Regions from separate parts of the Acidovorax cavernicola genome, predicted to be linked through region 1. Evidence: predicted binding sites of a transcription regulator. Region 1 holds the regulator's gene; the other holds the start of a gene.
What was found. Region 1 encodes FliA, which starts transcription of late flagellar genes. Its sites were predicted from a motif close to CTAAAGTTTNNNNNNNNNNNGCCGNTA; they were not measured.
Positions count from the first base shown of each region.

Region 2: the regulator FliA is predicted to act here: its motif matches at 1,282-1,308, upstream of flgK (flagellar hook-associated protein FlgK).

Region 1 covers NZ_QXMN01000021.1:82,561-89,173, forward strand. The annotation lists gene acnD (Fe/S-dependent 2-methylisocitrate dehydratase AcnD) at 1-153, shown strand, start outside; gene prpF (2-methylaconitate cis-trans isomerase PrpF) at 156-1,346, shown strand; gene D3H34_RS17470 (isocitrate lyase/PEP mutase family protein) at 1,381-2,244, shown strand; gene D3H34_RS17475 (RNA polymerase sigma factor FliA) at 2,257-2,991, opposite strand; gene D3H34_RS17480 (MinD/ParA family ATP-binding protein) at 3,017-3,820, opposite strand; gene flhF (flagellar biosynthesis GTPase FlhF) at 3,826-6,171, opposite strand; gene flhA (flagellar biosynthesis protein FlhA) at 6,168-6,613, opposite strand, start outside.
Region 2 covers NZ_QXMN01000005.1:142,522-149,134, reverse strand. The annotation lists gene flgK (flagellar hook-associated protein FlgK) at 1-1,221, opposite strand, end outside; gene D3H34_RS07530 (methyl-accepting chemotaxis protein) at 1,335-3,062, opposite strand; gene D3H34_RS07525 (chemotaxis protein CheW) at 3,073-3,594, opposite strand; gene D3H34_RS07520 (methyl-accepting chemotaxis protein) at 3,611-5,233, opposite strand; gene D3H34_RS07515 (methyl-accepting chemotaxis protein) at 5,250-6,613, opposite strand, start outside.

The sequences.
Region 1 (6,613 bases):
CTCACGCTGGTCGTTCACCGTCGCAATGGCGAACGCCTCGACGTGCCCATGACCTGCCGCCTCGACACCGCCGAGGAGGTGTCCATCTACGAAGCTGGCGGCGTACTGCAGCGCTTTGCGCAGGACTTCCTCGCCGCCACGAAAGCCGATTGACGATGCCGCACTCCGCACAGATCAAGATCCCCGCCACCTACATGCGCGGCGGCACCAGCAAGGGCGTGTTCTTCCGCCTGCAGGACCTGCCCGAGGCCGCGCAAGTGCCGGGCAAGGCGCGCGACGCACTGCTGCTGCGCGTGATCGGCAGCCCCGACCCCTACGGCAAGCAGATCGACGGCATGGGCGCCGCCACGTCGAGCACCAGCAAGACCGTGATCCTGTCGAAGAGCAGCAGGCCCGGCCACGACGTGGATTACCTGTTCGGCCAGGTGTCGATCGACCAGCCCTTCGTGGACTGGAGCGGCAACTGCGGCAACCTCTCGGCCGCCGTCGGCCCCTTCGCCATCAGCAACGGCCTTGTCGATGCGGCACGTGTGCCGCGCGACGGCGTGGCCGTCGTGCGCATCTGGCAGGCCAACATCGGCAAGACCATCGTCGCGCACGTGCCGATGACCGACGGCGCGGTGCAGGAAACCGGCGAGTTCGAACTCGACGGCGTGACCTTTCCCGCGGCCGAGGTGCAGCTCGAATTCATGGACCCCGCCGCCGAGGAAGACGGCGCAGGCGGCGCGATGTTCCCGACCGGCAACGTTGTCGATGCACTGGAAGTGCCCGGCGTTGGCACGCTGCAGGCCACGATGATCAACGCCGGCATCCCCACCGTGTTCGTGAACGCCGACGCCATCGGCTACACCGGCACCGAGTTGCAGGACGCGATCAACGGCGACGCCGCCGCGCTCGCCCGCTTCGAGGCCATCCGCGCGCACGGCGCGCTGCGCATGGGCCTGATCCGCACGCTCGACGAAGCGGCCAGCCGCCAGCACACACCCAAGGTCGCTTTCGTGGCCAAGCCGGCGGGCTACACCGCATCGAGCGGCAAGGCCGTGACGGCCGGCGACATCGACCTGCTCGTGCGCGCGTTGTCGATGGGCAAGCTGCACCACGCGATGATGGGCACGGCGGCCGTGGCCATCGGCACGGCTGCCGCCACTCCCGGCACGCTGGTGAACCTCGCGGCCGGCGGCGGCGCGCGCGAGGCCGTGCGCTTCGGCCACCCCTCGGGCACCTTGCGCGTGGGCGCGCAGGCGCAGCAGGTCGAGGGCGAATGGCAGGTGACCAAGGCAGTGATGAGCCGCAGCGCGCGCGTGCTGATGGAAGGCTGGGTGCGAGTGCCCGGCGACGCTTTTTGATATTTCTTCGATGCATTCACAGGAACACACACCGATGTCCACCCGCAAGACCCTCCGTTCCCTGGCCGAAGCCCGTCGCGGCGTACTCGTGCCGGGCGCCTTCAACGCGCTGTCGGCGCGCGTCATCGAAGACCTGGGCTTCGAAGCCCTCTACGTCACCGGCGCGGGCGTCACCAACATGTGGTTCGGCCTGCCCGACCAGGGTTTCATGGGCCTGCACGAAATCGCAGACCACACGGCGCGCATCCGCGACGCGGTGAGCCTGCCGCTGATCGTCGATGCCGACACCGGCTTCGGCAACGCCCTGAACGTGCGCCACACGGTGCGCGTGCTGGAGCGCGCGGGCGCCGACTGCATCCAGTTCGAGGACCAGGTCGCACCCAAGCGCTGCGGCCATTTCGCGGGCAAGGATGTGATCTCCACCGAGGAAGCCGTCAACAAGATCAAGGCCGCGGTCGATGCGCGCACCGACCCCGACCTGCTCATCATGGCCCGCACCGACGCGGCCGCCACGCTGGGCTTCGAGGCCGCGATCGAGCGTGCGCAGAAGTTCAGCGAGGCCGGCGCGGACATCCTCTTCGTCGAGGCCGTCACCACCGCTGACGAAATTCGTGCCCTGCCCCAGCGGCTGCACAAGCCCCAGCTCATGAACATGGTGATCGGCGGCAAGACGCCGATCTTCGGCGCAGAGGAACTCGGCGGCCTGGGCTACGGCATCGTGCTGTACGCCAACGCCGCCTTGCAGGGCGCGCTGGCCGGCATGCAGAAGGCGCTCACGGTGCTGCGCGAGACGAAGCGCGTGGACGAAGACCCGGCCCTGGTCGCGCCCTTCGCCGAGCGGCAGCGGCTGGTGCGCAAGCCCGAGCTCGATGCGCTCGACGCGCGCTACGCCAGCTGATTTTTTCTACCCTTACAGCGCGTCTTTCAGCTTCGCGCGCAGCCGGCTCACCGCCTGGCCGTGCAGCTGGCACACGCGCGACTGGCTCACCTCGAGCACCGCGCCGATCTCGCGCAGGTTCAGCTCTTCTTCGTAGTAGAGCTTGAGCAGCAGCTGGTCGCGCTCGGGCAGCGCCGCGATGGCATCCACGAGCTGGTGGCGAAAGCCGCTTTCGAGCAGGCGCGCCAGCGGGTCGTCGAGTTCGCCGCGCCCCTTGCGCGCATCTTGCGCGTGCAGGTCGAGAAAGGGGTTGTCGGGGTCGCCCTTGGCGAAGTCTTCCACGTACAGCAGCTGACAGCCCTGGATGTCCTGCAGCATCGACTGGTAGGTCTCCAGGTCGATCTTCAACTCGCGGGCAATCTCGCTTTCGGTGGGCGCGCGGCCCAGCCGGTGGCCCAGCGCCTGGATCGCCTTCTCGATGCCGCGCGCCGACTGGCGCAACCCGCGCGAACCCCAGTCGCTGGCGCGCAGCTCGTCGAGCATGGCGCCGCGGATGCGCTGGCTGACGAAGGTCTCGAACTGCGCACCCCGGTGGTCCTGGTAGCGGCTGGACGCATCGAGCAGGCCGAGCATGCCGGCCTGGATCAGGTCGTCCAGCTCCACGCTGGCCGGCAGCCGCGCCATCATCTGCAGCGCGATGCGACGCACCAGCGGCTGGTGCTGCTCCAGCAGATGCGATTTCTCGATGGTGCCTTGCGCGGTGTACACGGCCGTTCGTTCCCGTGGTCGTGTCTCAGGCCGCGAGCGCCTGCGGAAAGACGGCGGGTCGCGCCGGCGTGCGCCACGACCAGCGCCCCATGTCGTCAGCGATGGCGCGGAAATCGACCGCCGCCGCGCTGGCCGGAAAGGCCTCGACCACGGTCTGGCGCAGCCGCGCTGCATCGGCCAGCCAGGGATCGGCACGCACCCAGCCCACCGGCAGCAGCGACAGCGCGAGGTAGCGGCTGGCCGCCTGCGCGAGGTTGTGCATGACCTGCTGCGCCGTCGCCACGTCGGCCACGCCGTTCAGCAGGAAGCGCAGCTGCTTCAGCGCATGTGCGCGGTGCAGGCGCTTGATGCCCGCATAGGCCGAGGTGATCGCCGAGGGATGCGGCTGCAACACGAGCAGCAGTTCGTCGGCGCCCTGCGCCAGCGGCGACAGATGGCCTTCGTCGTCGAAGGCCGCATCGACGAGGACGATGCCGCGTGGCCACAGCGTGCGCGGGTCCACGGCCACACCGGACGGCGCGGGCAGCACCTGCACGCCGCACAGCGCGCCGGCTGCGACCTGGTCGATGCGCAGGCGCCGGTCCGCCACATCGCGCAGCGTTCCGCGCGGACCCAGCGCCCACACATCGCAGGCCGAGCGGAGCTTCGGGTGATGCTCATCGAGCAGCAGCACCTCCCTGCCTTGCTGCGCCAGGGCCGCGCCCAGACTCATCGCGGCCGTGGTCGCACCCGCGCCAGGGCCCATGCCCGCCACGGCGACGACGCGCACCGGCGCCTGCCCCAGCAGCCGCCGCAGCCCGTCGGCCTGGTCCGTGACCCGTGCACCCATGCGACTCAGCCCCGCTCCAGTGCGCGCGGCGCCTGCGCGGGCACGGCCGACTCGGTGCCCAACGCATCCAGCAGCAGGAACAGCTTGCCCACGCCCGCGTACAGCGCGCCGCCGGTCATGGCACGGCCGGCGCGCGTGGTGCGGCCCGTGAGCTGGCCCAGCAGCAGGCGCGTGCGATCGGCCCACTCGCCTTCCGCCTGCAACAGGCGCCACACGGTGGTCGTGACCTGGCCGGCGACGAGCAGCCGTTTCATCATGTCCGGATCGCCGGGTTCGCCCATGCCGCCCGCGAGCTGTACGCCATCGCGCAGCAGGCGGAAGCAGGGTTCTGCATCGGCCGCCCAGCCTTGCCATTGCGCAAGCTGCGACGCGCCGACCTCGGCACCGAGGTTCGTCAGCACGCAGGCCTGCGACAGCAACTTGCGGCTGCGCGCATCGACCACGCGCACGGCCACGCAGCGCAGCGCAGGCATGGCGTCACTGCCCCGTGGCAGCACCTCCATCTGCGCTTCGCATTGCAACGCAGCCTTGCCGCGAAATCGCACAGGCCGTTCGGTCGCTTCGTCGAACGCGAAGGCCAGACGCGCAAGCGTGGTGGCGGCGCCGGTACTCGGCTCGATCACGGCCGTGGTGCCCGGCGCGCGCGCCAGCCACTGCGTGCCTTCGGCCTGCCATGCCAGCATCTGCTCGACGGCGGGCGGCTTGCCCAGCACATGCACCAACTTCCTTCCGAAGTCCTGCTGCCCTAGCCACTGCGCCTGACGCAGCCCCGGTGCAGCCGGCTGGCGCGCCGCGGCGGTCGAGAGCCACTGGTTCGGCGCGGCCAGCAGCTGACCGCTGCGGTCCGACAGCAGCAGGCTGCCGTGGCACACATAGGCGTCGCCGCTGTCGGTTGCACGCAGGCCCACCTGTCCGGCCAGCGCGAGCACGTGGGTGTCGCAGCCAGCAGCCACCTCGTCGCGCGCGAACGTCGACAGGTCTTGCAGCACGGCCTTGGCATCGACGGCTTCGTCGCCCGCCTGTCGCCACAGCGTGCGCGCACCGTCGAAGCCGATGTGCGCGCCGGACAGTGCGCCCGCGGTGGTCGCCAGTTCCTGCGCGTCATGCGCCATCGCGCGGATCAGGCTCTGGTAGCGCAAGCGCAGGCGATCGGTTTCGCCCTGCGCCTGCGCCGAAGCTGCAGAGGATGTGCCCTCCTCGGAGAGATCTGCTTCAGCCGGCACGAACAGCGGGCTGTGCTGGCGCGGCTGGAACACGCTGTCCACCAGTTGCACACGGTCGGCGCGCAGCAGGTTCTCGGGCACCTTCTGGCCGCCGGAGATGTAGTGCACCGGCAGGCGGTGGCGGATCACGGTGTCGATCAGCGCACCCGGGTGCGTGGCCTCGTCGACCTTGGTGAAGATGCAGCCGGCCAGCGCGTGGCCCTGGCGGTAGGCGTGCACCACCTCGTTGAGTGTGTCGCCGTGGCTGGTGGCGTTGAGCAGCAGCAGCCGCTTCACCGGCCGCTGGCTGCTGCCAAGCATGGCGATCTGCTCGGGCACGGCGCGGTCGCGCTGGCTCATGCCGACGGTGTCGATGAGCACCATGTGACGATCGCGCAGGTCGTGCAGCACCAGCTGCAGGTCGGCCGCGTCCTTCACCGCGTGCACCGGCACGTTGAGGATCTCGCCGTAGATGCGCAGCTGCTCGTAGGCGCCGATGCGGTAGCTGTCGGTGGTGACGAGCGCGAGCTTGTCGGCGCCGAAGCGCATCACGCAGCGCGCTGCCAGCTTGGCGGTGGTGGTGGTCTTGCCGACACCGGTCGGCCCCATGAGCGCGTAGACGCCGCCCTGGGCGAACAGCGCGTCCTCGTCTTCATGCACCGGCACGGCGCGCACGAGTTCGGAACGCACGAAGGCCATGCCGTCGGCGTAGCTCTGGCCGGTGGGCAGCTTTTCGAGCATGGCCTTCGACAGGCGCGCGCTGAATCCTGCCCCCAGCAGCGTGCGCAGCAGGCGACCGCGCACCGGATCGCGGCGCTGGCTGTCGCTCCAGACCACGCTGGCGAGCTGTTCCTCGATCATTCCGCGCATCGAGTGAAGCTCGCTGAGCACGGTGGGGTCGGCGGCTGTGGTCACGATCGGCGAAGTGGGGGCCGTGAGCGCTGCAGGCGCCGCGGCCTCCACCGTCTGCTGCACATCGCCTTCGGCCATGGCGACGATCTCGACGCCTTGCGCGGTGGCGCGGTGGGTGAGCACGATGGCTTCGGCGCCGAGCGTCTCGCGCACCAGGCGCAGGGCCTCGCGGCCGGTGGCCGCGACGAACTTGCGCGCGGTGGTGCGCACATCGCGCACGTCTGTCTGGGAATTCAAACGGCTCGTCCTCCAATGGCGGCGGTGATCTTGATGGTCCGGGCGTCAGGAATCTCGGCGTGCGAGAGCACCTTGAGCTGCGGCAGGCTGCGCCGCAGGAAGCGCGACAGCAGCACGCGCAGCGCGTGCTGCACGACCAACACCGGCGCCAGCCCCATCTGCTCCTGCCGCACGATGGCGGCCTGCGCCTGCTTGAGCAGGTTGTCGGCAATGCCCGGCTCGATGCCGCTGCTGCTGTTCAGGGCCTGTTGCAGCACGCTGTCGAGCGAGCCGTCCAGGCCGATCACCTGCATCTCCTCGTCGCCCGGGAACAGCTGCTGCGTGATGGCGCGGCCCAGCGCCAGGCGCGTGAGCGTGGTGAGCTCGGTCGGGTCCTTCACCGTGGGCGCGTGCTCGGCCATCACGTCGAGGATGGTGCGCATGTCGCGGATCGGCACCTCTT
Region 2 (6,613 bases), on a different contig from region 1:
GCCGCTCGCGGCCGTAAGGCTCACGCCGTCGAAGCTGATGGGAAAGGTGGTGAAGCTGCCCATCGGCGTGCGGTCCGAGAGCCGCGTGACCGTGTAGGTGAGCGTGCCCCCCACGTCGGTGACGCTGACGTTGTAGTCGCTGGTCGTGAGCTTCGACGCATCGGTCAGCGTGGCGCCGAATTCGAGGTTGCCCGTGTTGCCTGCGTTGGCGATCGTGCCCGGCACGGCCTGCGAGAAGAAGTTCTGGCCCAGCGCGCCGTTCAGGTCCACGCCCAGCTTGTGCTGCGCATTCACCGCATCGGCCACCGACATGGCGAGCCGGCCAACGGCGTTCTGCGTGGGGATCAGCGTGTCCTTGCGGAAGGCCATGAGGCCACCGAGCACGCCGCCGGTGAAGGCGCCGTCGTCAAGCTCGACGGTGTTGCCGGCAAAGCCCGACAGCGCCACCACCTGGCGCGTCGGGTCGGACGACGACGCCACCGCCGCCATCTTCGAAGCATGCTCGCCCACCACCAGCGACTGGCCGGTGGCGATGAACACGTTGTACTTGCCGTCGTCCTGCTGCAGCACGCGCACGTCGACCACCTGGCTCAGCTCGCTCACGAGCTGGTCGCGCTGGTCGAGCAGGTCGTTCGGCGGCTGGCCGCCGGCGATCGCGCTCATCTGGCTGATCTGCTGGTTCAGGCTGGCGATCTTGGCGGCGTAGGTGTTGATCTGGTTCACGCTGCCCACGATCTGCTCGTTGACCGAGGTGTTCAGGTCCGACAGGTACTGGTCGGTCGCGCGGAACTTGCTGGCCAGCGACTGCGCGGCGCTGATCATCTGCTGGCGCGCCGCCGGGTCGGCCGGCGTGTTGGCCACGCCCTGCACGCTGGTGAAGAAGCTCTGCATCAGCGGCGCGATGCCCGAGGTCTTGTCGGCCAGCAGCATGTCGATGCGGTTGACCTGCACCCCGTTGGTGGCGAGCGCGGCCGACTGCGACTGCGCGGCTGCGAGCTGCGCCGTCAGGTAACGGTCGTAGCTGCGCGACACGGTCGTCACGTTGGCGCCCGAGCCGATGAAGCCCGAGCCGCTGGCGATGCCGCCGGCCGTGGCGATCTGGGCCACCTGACGGCTGTAGCCGGCCGTGTACACGTTGGCGGTGTTGTGGGCCGTGGTCATCAGCGCGGCGCGGGCGACCGAGAGGCCGCTCAGGCCTGTGTAGAACATGCTTCCGGACATGGGGCTTTACCTGTCAAAGGGGGTGTGGGGGTGGCATCGCGCGCGATGCCCTGGAGTGCTTATCGGCAGCGCGCGCCCGAAGTTGAGGGCGCGCGTGTTCGTTCACACCTTTCTTAGAACTCCGACCAGTCGCCCTTCGCGTCGCCAGCCATGGCGAGCTGCGGTGCGCCACTCGGTTCGCGGCGCGTGGGCAGGGCCTTGGCACGCGGCTTCGGGGCCGGCGGCGTCGGCTTCGGCGGCTTGGGGATCGGCGTGATGCGCGTGAAGCTGGCGCGGGTGGTGGCGACTGCGTGCGCGTCGAGCTTGAAGACGCTCACCGCCTGCACGAGGCTGCCGGCCTGCTCCTGCAGCGACTGCGCCGCCGCCGAGGCCTCTTCGACCAGCGCCGCGTTCTGCTGCGTCACCTGGTCCATCTGCGTGATCGCCTGGTTGATCTGCTCGATCCCCGAGGTCTGCTCCTGGCTCGCCGCCGTGATCTCGCCCATGATGTCCGTCACACGCTTGACGCTGCCCACGATCTCTTCCATCGTGCGGCCGGCTTCGGCGACCTGCTTGCTGCCTTCCTCGACCTTTTCCACCGAGTCGCCGATCAGGGTCTTGATCTCCTTGGCGGCAGCTGCGGAGCGTTGGGCGAGGCTGCGAACTTCCGATGCGACCACGGCAAAGCCGCGGCCCTGCTCACCTGCGCGTGCAGCTTCGACCGCAGCATTCAGCGCCAGGATGTTGGTCTGGAACGCAATGCCGTCGATCACGCCGATGATGTCCACGATCTTCTTGGACGAGGCATTGATCGAGCCCATCGTGTCCACCACCTGTGACACGACCGCGCCGCCCTTCACCGCAACCTCCGAAGCCGACACCGCCAGCTGATTGGCCTGCCGTGCGTTGTCCGCGTTCTGCTTCACCGTCGAGGTCAACTCTTCCATCGACGCAGCCGTCTGCTCCAGCGAGCTGGCCTGCTCTTCGGTGCGCGACGACAGGTCCTGGTTGCCCGAGGCGATCTGCCCCGACGCCGTGGCGATCGTCTCCGTGCCCGTGCGCACTTCGCCCACCACCTTCGCCAGGTTGGTGTTCATGTCTTTCAGCGCCTGCATCAGCTGGCCCGTCTCGTCGCGGCTGTCCACGCGGATGTTCGCGCTCAGATCGCCGGCGGCCACCGTCTCGGCCACGCCGACGGCCTTGGCCAGCGGGCGCACGATGCTGCGCGAGATGAAGAAGGCGAACAGGCCACCCAGCAGCACCGTGAGCGCCGTCAACAGCAGCCGCAGGTTGAAGCTCTTCGCATTCGCCGCGTCGATGGCATGGCTCATGTCGTCGATGGCGCGGCGCTCGATGGCCAGCAGTTCGAGCACGCGATTCTCGTAGGCCTTGGCGGCCGGCTGGAACGACAGCTGGTAGGCACGCACGGTCTCGACCGTGTTGCCGCCGGCCTTGGCCCGGGTCACGTCGTCCTTGGCGGCCTGGTACTTGGCGCGCAGCTCGACGATGGACTTGAAGGTCGCCTTCTCTTCCTCGGTGACCAGCAGCGCCTCGACCTTGGCCATGGTTTCGGTGCCCTTCTTCACGCTGTCGGAGATCACGTCGGCGAACAGCACCGGCAGCGCCTCGTCCGTAGTGCGCGCGATCATCGAGGTGCGTGCGATGGCCGAGTAGGTCAGCACGTACCAGTCGGCGATGAGCCGCTCCTTGGCCAGCGGGCTTTGCATCATGACCCGCGTGGCTTCGGCGTTGTTGCGCGCGGAGATCAGGCCCACCGCGCTGGAGATGAGGGACAGCCCCAGCACGACCGCGAAGGCGAGCGTCAGGCGGGTGCCGATGCGAAGGTTCGAAAAGAATGTCATGGCGCGGTCCTCAGGCGGTGGCGGCGGATTCGATGAGGCCCATCTCTTCGCTGGACATCAGCCGGTCGATGTCCACCAGGATGAGCATGCGTTCGTCCAGCGTGCCCAGCCCGATCAGGTAGTCGGTGTCGAGCACCGAGCCCATTTCGGGCGCCGGCTTGATCTGCTCGGCCGTGAGCGTGATCACGTCCGACACACTGTCCACCACCATCCCCACCACGCGGCCCCCGATGTTCAGCACGATCACCACCGTGAACTGGTCATAGGTGGGCGAGCCCAGCTCGAACTTGATGCGCATGTCGATGATCGGCACGATGATGCCGCGCAGGTTGACCACGCCCTTGATGTACTCCGGCGCGTTCGCGATGCGCGTCACGGCGTCGTAGCCACGCAGCTCCTGCACCTTCTGGATGTCGATGCCGTATTCCTCGTCGCCGAGCTTGAAGGTCACGACCTCCAGGCGGCTCGCGACGGGCGCCGAAGCGGCGGGGGCCGCGGCTCGCGGCGATGTGTCTCTGGTGTTGTTCAGCATGTGTTCTTCTCCTCGTTCAATGCGCGTGCCGGGCCGTGGCACCCTCGCCCGCCCCGGTCCTAAATACCTGTGCGGCCTGGACCAGGCCCTCGGCTTGTTCCTGCAGCGACTGCGCCGCGGCCGACGCCTCTTCGACCAGCGCCGCGTTCTGCTGCGTCACCTGGTCCATCTGGGCAATGGCCTGGTTGATCTGCTCGATGCCCGAGGTCTGCTCCTGGCTCGCGGTCGTGATCTCGCCCATGATGTCGGTCACGCGCCGCACGCTGCCGACGATCTCCTGCATGGTGCGGCCGGCCTCGGCCACCTGCTTGCTGCCCGCCTCGACCTTCTCCACCGAGTCTCCGATCAGCTGCTTGATTTCCTTCGCGGCAGCGGCCGAGCGCTGCGCCAGGCTTCGGACTTCCGAGGCGACCACCGCAAAGCCCTTGCCCTGCTCGCCCGCGCGGGCCGCTTCCACCGCCGCATTCAGCGCGAGGATGTTGGTCTGGAACGCGATGCCGTCGATCACACCGATGATGTCGACGATCTTTTTCGACGAGGCGTTGATCGAGCCCATCGTGTCCACCACCTGCGACACCACGTCCCCGCCCTTCACCGCCACTTCCGAAGCGGAGACGGCCAGCTGGTTCGCCTGCAATGCGTTGTCCGCGTTCTGCTTCACGGTCGAGGTCAGCTCTTCCATCGACGCCGCCGTCTGCTCCAGCGAACTGGCCTGCTCTTCCGTGCGCGACGACAGGTCCTGGTTGCCCGAGGCGATCTGGCTCGATGCCGACATCACGCCCGCGACGTTCGCGTCCACGTCCGCGACGATCGCGAAGAGGTTGGCGCTCATCTGGTTCAGCGCGCGCAGCAGCCCCGCGATCTCATCGCCGGGCCGCACCGTGAAGCGGACCAGGTCACCGCCCGCGATGGTGCGCGCCACCTCGATCGCATCGTCCAGCGGACGGAACACCGTGCGCCCGAGGAACGCACCCAGGCCCAGCCACGCCAGCGCGGCGCCGATGCCGCTCGACACCACGGCGGCGGGCAACCAGCTGTGCGCGCCGGAAGACGCGGCCAGCCGGGACGCTTCGACCCAGCCTGCGGCGCCCAGACCCAATGACAGCACGGCCGCCGCGACCGTCACGCCGAACACGCGGTGACGCACCGGAAAGCGCCGCAGCCGCGCCAGCGGACGCGTCCAGCCGCTGCGCACCACTTCGCCCTGCAACAGTTCAAGGCCCTTGGCCTCGCCCTCGCGCATGCGGCGGTAGAGCGCATCGGCGGCCAACACGTCTTCGCGCGCAGGCCGGCTGCGCACGGACATGTAGCCCTCCACACGGCCCTGCTGGCGGATCGGCGTGACGTTGGCGAGCACCCAGTAGAAGTCGCCGTTCTTGCGCCGGTTCTTGATGAGGCCGGTCCACGGCAGGCCCTGGTCCAGCGTGCGCCAGAGGTCGACAAAAGCCTCCGGCGGCACGTCGGGGTGGCGCACGATGTTGTGCGCCTTGCCCATGAGTTCGGCCCTCGAGAAGCCGCTGGCCGCGACGAAGGCCGGGTTGACGTAGGTGATGCGTCCCTTGAGGTCGGTGCGGGACACCAGGGCCTCTTCCTTCGAGAGTTCGTACTCGATGTCGGTGACGGGCAGATTGACACGCATGGCCGGTGCGTCGCCTTCAGGCCAGTGCCAGCGCGTGGCTGTTGCTGCTGCCGGCGCTGCCGCCAAGGCGGAACACGCCGACGACCTGCGACAGGCTGCCGGCCTGCTCCTGCAGCGACTGCGCCGCCGCCGAGGCCTCTTCGACCAGCGCCGCGTTCTGCTGCGTCACCTGATCCATCTGCGTGATCGCCTGGTTGATCTGCTCGATGCCCGAGGTCTGCTCCTGGCTCGCCGCCGTGATCTCGCCCATGATGTCCGTCACACGCTTCACGCTGCCCACGATCTCTTCCATCGTGCGGCCGGCTTCGGCGACCTGCTTGCTGCCTTCCTCGACCTTTTCCACCGAGTCGCCGATCAGGGTCTTGATCTCCTTGGCGGCAGCTGCGGAGCGTTGGGCCAAGCTGCGGACTTCCGAAGCGACCACGGCAAAGCCGCGGCCCTGCTCACCTGCGCGTGCAGCTTCGACCGCAGCATTCAGCGCCAGGATGTTGGTCTGGAACGCGATGCCGTCGATCACGCCGATGATGTCCACGATCTTCTTGGACGAGGCATTGATCGAGCCCATCGTGTCCACCACTTGGGACACGACTGCACCGCCCTTCACGGCAACCTCGGACGCCGACACCGCCAGCTGATTCGCTTGCCGCGCGTTGTCCGCGTTCTGCTTGACCGTCGAAGTCAGTTCTTCCATCGACGCCGCCGTCTGCTCCAGCGAACTGGCCTGCTCTTCGGTGCGCGAGGACAGGTCCTGGTTGCCCGAGGCGATCTGCCCCGACGCCGTGGCGATGGTTTCCGTGCCCGTGCGCACCTCGCCCACCACCTTCGCCAGGTTGGCGTTCATGTCCTTCAGGGCCTGCATCAACTGCCCCGCTTCATCGCGGCTGTCCACGCGGATGCTCGCGCTCAGGTCGCCGGCCGCCACCGTCTCGGCCACTTCGAGCGCACGGCCCAGCGGGCGCACGATGCCCAGCGTCAGGCGCCATGCGAGCAGCGCGCCCACGGCCAGTGCAATGGCCGACAGCACGAGCAGCGTGGTGCGGCCCTGCGAGTGGTCGGCCGCGATGCCCTTGGCGGCGGCGTCGATCCGCTCGCGCTGGTGATTCGCCAGGCTCTCGACGGCGTTGGCATAAACGGTGAGCGCCGCCGTGAACTTGGTGTCGACCAGCGCGTTGGCCTCGTCGAGCCGCTTCTCGTCCTTGAGCTTGTTGAGCGTGCCCACGGTTTCCAGCACGATGACGCGCGCCGCGACCACCGCGGCATAGAGCGCCTTTTCTTCCGGGCTGGACAGCATCGCTTCCAGCTTCTTCTGCGCCGGCGTGATGCGTGCCGATCCGGCCGCCTGAAGCTTGGCGAAATAGGCCGCCACTTCAGGATCGGTGG